Regions from separate parts of the Mesorhizobium sp. LNJC391B00 genome, predicted to be linked through region 2. Evidence: riboswitches for the same ligand, from Rfam matches in the RefSeq annotation. Region 2 holds a riboswitch; the other holds the start of a gene.
What was found. Region 2 has a riboswitch for cobalamin ahead of X750_RS158440 (CbtB domain-containing protein). Riboswitches for the same ligand answer to the same signal wherever they lie in the genome.

Region 1: it holds a riboswitch for cobalamin, as region 2 does, so the genes downstream of both, X750_RS161635 (aromatic ring-hydroxylating dioxygenase subunit alpha) here and X750_RS158440 (CbtB domain-containing protein) in region 2, are expected to answer to the same signal.

What each region holds. Positions count from the first base shown of each region.
Region 1 is NZ_AYWI01000001.1:202,251-205,649, forward strand. It holds gene X750_RS161650 (DUF680 domain-containing protein) at 1-165, opposite strand, end outside; gene X750_RS161645 (DUF680 domain-containing protein) at 237-440, opposite strand; gene X750_RS161640 (DUF680 domain-containing protein) at 507-713, opposite strand; cobalamin riboswitch at 1,213-1,415, shown strand; gene X750_RS161635 (aromatic ring-hydroxylating dioxygenase subunit alpha) at 1,532-2,779, shown strand; gene X750_RS01000000162575 (hybrid-cluster NAD(P)-dependent oxidoreductase) at 2,874-3,399, shown strand, end outside.
Region 2 is NZ_AYWI01000002.1:319,518-322,916, reverse strand. It holds gene X750_RS158430 (aromatic ring-hydroxylating dioxygenase subunit alpha) at 1-1,143, opposite strand, end outside; gene X750_RS158435 (gamma-glutamylcyclotransferase) at 1,279-1,971, shown strand; cobalamin riboswitch at 2,039-2,235, shown strand; gene X750_RS158440 (CbtB domain-containing protein) at 2,271-2,450, shown strand; gene X750_RS158445 (CbtA family protein) at 2,466-3,269, shown strand; gene cobU (bifunctional adenosylcobinamide kinase/adenosylcobinamide-phosphate guanylyltransferase) at 3,262-3,399, shown strand, end outside.

The DNA of each region.
Region 1 (3,399 bases), on a different contig from region 2:
CAGCAGCTTGTAGACCGCCGAGTTGGTGCCGGTCGACGAAGTGCGGGTGGTGTCGACGGCAGCGGCCGGCTGGTTGGCGCCATTGGAGCCATAATTGTCGCTGCCGGCAAAGGCAGCGCTCGAAACAGCCAGAACGGCTGCGGTGGCAAGAACGATCTTCTTCATTTTAGTCTCCTGAATTTTTCTGATGCCGCCAGCTGCAGCGGATAAGCCCGCCACGTGCTGGAAACCGGCTTTTAGCGGCCGAAAAGGTTACGGTCGGCACCGTGGGCAGGCGCCTGCTCGGCTGGAGCCGACTTCTCAACCGAAGCCGTATGGCCACTATCGGTCGACGTAATCGCAGGCTGGTTGGCGCCGTTCGAACCGTAGTTGTCGCTACCGGCGAAAGCGCTGCCGGAGATGGCCAAAACGGCGGCGGCAGCAAGGATGATCTTTTTCATTTCAAATACTCCTGAATTTTTTGGGATCCCGAGAGCGACGGGTTAGCCGCCCTTCTTTGGTCGGGATCAGCGATTGCCGTAGAGGTCGCGGTCGGCGCCCTGAACGACAGGCTGCTTGTCAGCGTGCGCCGGCTTCTGAATGGAAGCCGTATACGAGCTGTCGACCGAGACGGCTGGCTGGTTCGCACCATTGGAACCGTAATTGTCGCTACCGGCGAAGGCGCTGCCGGTGATCGCCAAAACGGCTGCGGCAGTGAGGATGATCTTTTTCATTTTTAGGACTCCAGTTTGTCTGTCCGTCTAGCGGCGTGTCTTGGGAGGAATTCGCGTCGTTCGGACAGCCCCGATGTGGGAAAGCCATAGGCTGGTTTCCAATCACGAAGTTGTTCCGTGTGGACCACGGTCCTGCACCTTGAAATTGTGCCAGGAAGTTCTTCTATGGTCATTTATCGTATTGTTTTCAGTTGCTTATGTCGAACCGAGTGGTTCGCTCCGGTGTCGGTTTCCGGGCCGTCGTTCACACCGTCCTGCACGCATTGTCAACAGAAACGAACCGTTCGGTTCGATTAGAGATTGCTAATAGTAACTTTTCGATACCGTTGAGCCCTTTTTGCCCCCGATCGGAACTGGATCCGCAGCGATTCGAAACGGCGATGATAGCGCCGCAAGACAGGATCTCAGCCCTTCGGTGGTCGGCGGGGCGTATGCCGCGCGTGTCGCGCCGCATGGATATGATGTCGCTTTCATGCCGACGTCGCGATCGCTGCCGTGATTAGATGATCGCATCTCAGGTGCCGCTTCGTGACGACGCAGCGGAGAATTGGGAAGCCGGTCAGAATCCGGCGCTGCCCCCGCAACGGTGGTGGAGTTGAAGTCGCAACGGGAGACCACTGGGCAAGAGCCTGGGAAGGTGTCGCGATGGTCCGCAAGGACAACTCCAGAGCCCGGAAACCAGCCCGAGATGCATAGACTCGACTGATCGCGGTGGGCGGTCAAGAGGTGGATAGTGCATGTCCGGCGCCGCGCCGGCCTGAGTCCGATCCTTCCTCCATCACCACCAAGTTCAGTCCTTAAACCACGAGGACAGAACTATGGATACGCGCAACGACATGCTGAGGCTCCTGAACGGCCGCAAGCAAGGCTTTTCGCTGGAACAGCCCTTCTACACCGACCCGGACTATTTCAAGCTCGACATGGAGCTCATCTGGTATCGCGACTGGCTGTTCATCGGCCATGATTGCGAACTGCCGAAGCCCGGCAGCTATATCACCGTGCAGATCGGCGATTATCCGGTGGTGCTGGTCCGCGACCAGAAGGGCAACATCAACGCCTTTCACAATTCCTGCCGCCATCGCGGCAGCCGTGTCTGCAACACTGAGAAGGGCATGGCGGCAAAGCTTGTCTGCCCCTATCACCAGTGGACCTACGAGCTTGACGGCCGGCTGCTGTTTGCCCGCCAGATGGCCGACGGTTTCGACAAGAGCCAGTTCGGCCTGAAGCCCGTCGCCTGCGAGAGCGTCGGCGGCTACATCTTCATCTGCCTGGCGAAAGAACCTGCCGACTTTGCGCCGATGCGCGCCATGATAGAGCCCTACCTCAAGCCGCACCGGCTGAATGAAGCCAAGGTCGCCTTCGAGAGCACCATCATCGAGAAGGGCAACTGGAAGCTGGTCTGGGAAAACAACCGCGAATGCTATCACTGCGCCGGCAATCATCCGGAGCTGTGCAAGACATTCCCCGAAGCGCCGACGGTGACCGGCGTGCAGGGCGCCGACAGCGATCCGGAGATGCTGGCGCACTGGGCGAAATGCGAGGCGGCGGGCCTGCCGAGCAAGTTCCGCATCGATCCGGCCGGGCAATACCGCGCCACCCGCGCGCCGCTGCTGCGCGATGCCGTCAGCTACACGATGTCCGGAAAGCGCGCGGTGACGAAGAACCTGTCCGACACTGTTGCCGCCGACCGCATCGGCACCTTGATGCATTACCACTATCCGACGACCTGGAACCACATACTGATCGACCATGCGGTCACCTTCCGGGTGCTGCCGATCAGCGCCACCGAAACCGCGGTGACGACCAAGTGGCTGGTGCACAAGGATGCGGTCGAGGGGGTCGACTACAACCTTGAGGAGCTCACCCATGTCTGGACGGAGACCAACGACCAGGACCGCCGCATCGTCGAGGAAAACGCCTTTGGCATCCTGTCTCCGGCCTATGAGCCCGGCCCCTATTCGGAGCTGCACGAGGGCGGCGTGATCCAGTTCGTCGAATGGTACGCGGCCTTCATCGGCCCGCGCCTTGCCGAAGGCGGCCGGCCGGCGCTGCGCAGCGTCGCGTGAGCTGGAGCAGGCGAAGAGGGACCAGAGGATGAATGCGATGACGGATCTTGGGCTCTATCGCCATCTCGACCAGATGGCGCCGTGAAACGATAGGCTGCAGGTGCTGGAAGTGATCGGCGTCAGCGACGAGGCGCCCGACGTCAAGACCTTCACCTTCCGCTCCGACAACCAGACCTGGTTCCGCTACAAGCCGGGCCAGTTCCTGACGCTGGAACTGCCGACACCGGACGGGCCGCTGATGCGCACCTACACGCTGTCGTCGTCGCCATCGCGGCCGTTTTCGATCGCGGTGACGATCAAGGCGCAGGCCGGCAGCATCGGCACGCGCTGGATGTTCGACCATCTGGCACCCGGCTCGCACGTCAAGGCCTATGGACCGGCGGGCGACTTCTCGTTGCACAGCCACCCGGCGGCCAAATACCTGTTCATTTCGGCCGGCTCCGGCGTGACGCCGATGATGTCGATGCTGCGCTGGCTGAACGACTGCGCGCCATGGACCGATGTCGGTTTCGTCAACTGCGCGCGGCGTGCCGAAGAGATCATCTTCCGCAAGGAACTCGAACTGCTCGGCGGCCATATGCCCGGCCTGTCGCTCGGCTTCATGATCGAGGAACGTTCCA
Region 2 (3,399 bases):
GCGCACCCAGTTGTGGAAGCGGTGCAGATCGTACTCCTCCGGCATCAGCACGCCGGCCTGGTGGCGCATCGAGCGCAGGCCTTTCTGATTGATCTCGCAGATCGCGGCATCCTCCTCCAGCACCTGGGTGCCGAAGGCGACGACATTGTCGATGTCCGTCTCAGCCAGCGCGTCGGGCGCGAACAGCCATTCGGCGGTCAGCTCGGTCTGCTCCGGGCCGAGCGGCACCAGCCGCACCGTTCTGATATAGTCGACATGGCCAACGATGAACATCGAGGGCAGGCTGGTGGCATAGGTCTGTCCGGCCGCACGCTCGGCTGGCGTCAGGCCCGGGAAGACCGGGCCATGGGCATGTCCGTCGCGCGACCAGGTCTCGGCGCCGGCGCGCAGGCCACCCGAAAACTCTGGCGCGTCATTGTCGGCATGGCGGACCCAGTCGGGGTCGTCGTGCCGGCTCATCAGGCCGCGGCCATAGATCGGCACCAGCCGAGACAGGTCCTTGTGGACGCCCGGGCAATGCAGGCACTCGTTGAAGTTCTCCCAGAAGATCTTCCAGTTGCAGTTCATCACCTTGCGCAGGACATGGCCTGATACCAGCGTTTCCAGCGGCCAGTTGGCGAGGTCGCCGGATGCGGGATCGAAGGAGGTCCCGGCGGAGCCGGCCGCAGCCTGCTGAAGGTTCACAAAGACAAAGCCGCGCCACACCGACAGCGCCACCCGGTAGAGCGGATGATCTGCCTTGTCGAAACCATCTGGCAGCGATTTCGAGGGAACGCGCACGAGATCGCCGCGCAGCGAGTAGGACCAGGCATGGTAGGGGCAAGTGATGAGCCGCGCTTTCAGCCGGCCCTCGCTTTCCTGGCAAAGCTGCGAGCCGCGATGCCGGCAGGTGTTGTGGAAGGCGCGCAACTCGCCGGTCTCGTCGCGCAGAATGACGATTTCCTGCGTGCCGACGCGGAATGTCCTGAACGCCAGCGGCTGGGCGAGGTCGGCCTCGCGGCAGACGAGCAGCCAGCTTTTGTGCCAGATGGCGTCGAGATCGCGCTGGTAAGCCTCGCTATCCCAATAGGCCGACGACGGTAGCGTCGGTTCGGCCCTGCTCAGGCCGTTATAGGGGTCGCGCTCGCTCGGGTTGGGATGCATGGCTGGCTTCCTATGAAGCGTCAGCCGACACCCCGGCAAATCGTTTGTCAATCAGAGTGCCGCATTGCCGGTTGCAGGCGCGGCGAATAATCATGTCGTGAACATGGGACATTCGGAAATTGGGGGATTCGGAACGTGGCCGCACGACAGATGTCGCTTACGCCGGAGCTGGTCGCGCGCTGCTGGCGCGAGATCAGGGACCCCGGGCCGGATCCGGACGCGATGCATCTCGATGAAGCCGACTATGACGCGCTGCTGGATGAATTGCAGGTCGAACTCCCGGACAGCGAACCGCTATGGCTGTTCGGCTATGGATCGCTGATCTGGAAACCGGAAATAGATTATGTCGAGGACCGCGTTGCCTTGGCGCGCGGCTGGCATCGATCCTTTTGCATGAACATGACGCGCTGGCGCGGCACCAAGGACAGCCCCGGCCTGATGATGGCGCTGGACCGTGGCGGACAATGCAAGGGCGTCGCCTTCCGGCTGACCGACAGTAACCGGCGCGAGCAGTTGGGCCGGCTTTTCCGGCGCGAAGTCACGCTGAAGCCGACAAGCTACCGGCCGCGCATGCTGAAGCTTGCAAGCGAGGTCGGACCGCTCAGGGCATTGGCCTTCGTCATCAACCGCAACGGCCTGACCTATTCAGGGCCGCTCGACGAGGGCAAGGTCGTCGAAAGGCTGGCAACGTCCTGCGGGCACTGGGGGTCGGGCGCCGACTATCTCTACAACACGGTGAAAAACCTTGAAGAGCGCGGCATTCACGATCGCCATCTGTGGCGACTGCAGCGGCTGGTTGCCGAGCGGATCACCGCGTTGAACCCGTAACGCCGCATGGCGCATTCGCGCTGTTGGCCGGCGGAATTTGGTTTGCCGGATGCGGCCGTTTCAGCCTATAGTCATGCATGTCGTCGGTTCCGTTAGGGACCAAGAGGGAATGCGGTGAGGGCTGACTTGTTGCCCAATGCCGTGGCTGCCCCCGCAACTGTGTGCGGTAGTCCTCTCCAAGCCACTGAGGATTTTTTCTTCGGGAAGGTGGGGAAGGGCGCTGATCCGCGAGCCAGGAGACCTGCCGGCGACAGGGAACTGACTTCGATGCCCTCGGGTGGAGGGCGAAAGGACAAGATATGAATACCGCTTCCGTCTCCCTCGGCGCTTCCGTCTCCTCGCAGTCGCGCTTCATGCAGCTCGTGCTTAGCGCGTTTCTGGGGATTTTCGTCGTCGGCGTTGTCGGTTTCTCGCATATCGATGCGGTCCACAATGCGGCGCACGACTATCGCCATTCGATGGCGTTTCCCTGCCACTGACGAGGATCTGACATCATGAACCTGTTTCGCAACGTCGTGTTCATCGCGGCGATCGCAGGGCTCGTGGCCGGTGTCGCTCTCGCCTGCATGCAGGCCTACGCCACCGTGCCGCTGATCCTCAAGGCGGAGGTCTACGAAAAGGCTGGTGGCGGCCACGAGCATCAGCATGCCGCGGCGCCCGCCGCCAACGCTACGGACACCAATGCCATGAGCACCGCCGCGCCGGCGGAAAATGCGGTGAGCAGCGCAGCACCGGCTGAAGCAGCCGCGCCGGCGGAGGACGAAGGCTGGGCGCCGGCCGACGGCTTCGAGCGTTTCGCCTTCAGTGTCGTCGCCAATATCGTCACCGGCATCGGCTTCGCGCTGGTCCTGGTGGCGGTTTCCGAGTTCGCCGGCGGCATCGGCAGCTGGCGCCAGGGCGTGTTCTGGGGTCTGGCGGGCTTTGCCGTGTTCACGCTGGCGCCGGGACTCGGCCTGCCGCCGGAACTGCCGGCAATGCCGGCGGCCGATCTCATACAGCGCCAGATCTGGTGGTGGGCAACGGTGATGGCAACGGCGATCGGTCTTGCCCTTATCACCTTCCGCACGTCGGCGCCCCTGACCGTGCTCGCCGTCGTCCTGATCGTCGCCCCGCATATTGTCGGCGCGCCGCAGCCTGACAGTTTCGTAACGCCGATCCCGGAAGGCCTGCATCATCAGTTCGTGGTGGCGGTGACGCTGACCAATCTGGTGTTCTGGCTGGTGCTCGGCGCAGTTGTCGGCATAGTGCGCGCGCGCTTCACCGGCACCGCGACCAGCCTGCGCGACAGCTTTGCCTGATCGCAGTTTGACCTTCATCATCGGCGGTGCGCGCTCCGGCAAGAGCGCGCATGCCGAAACTTTGGCGACGGCGTTGCCGCAGCCATGGGCCTATATCGCCACCGCGCAAGCCTATGACGGCGAAATGCGC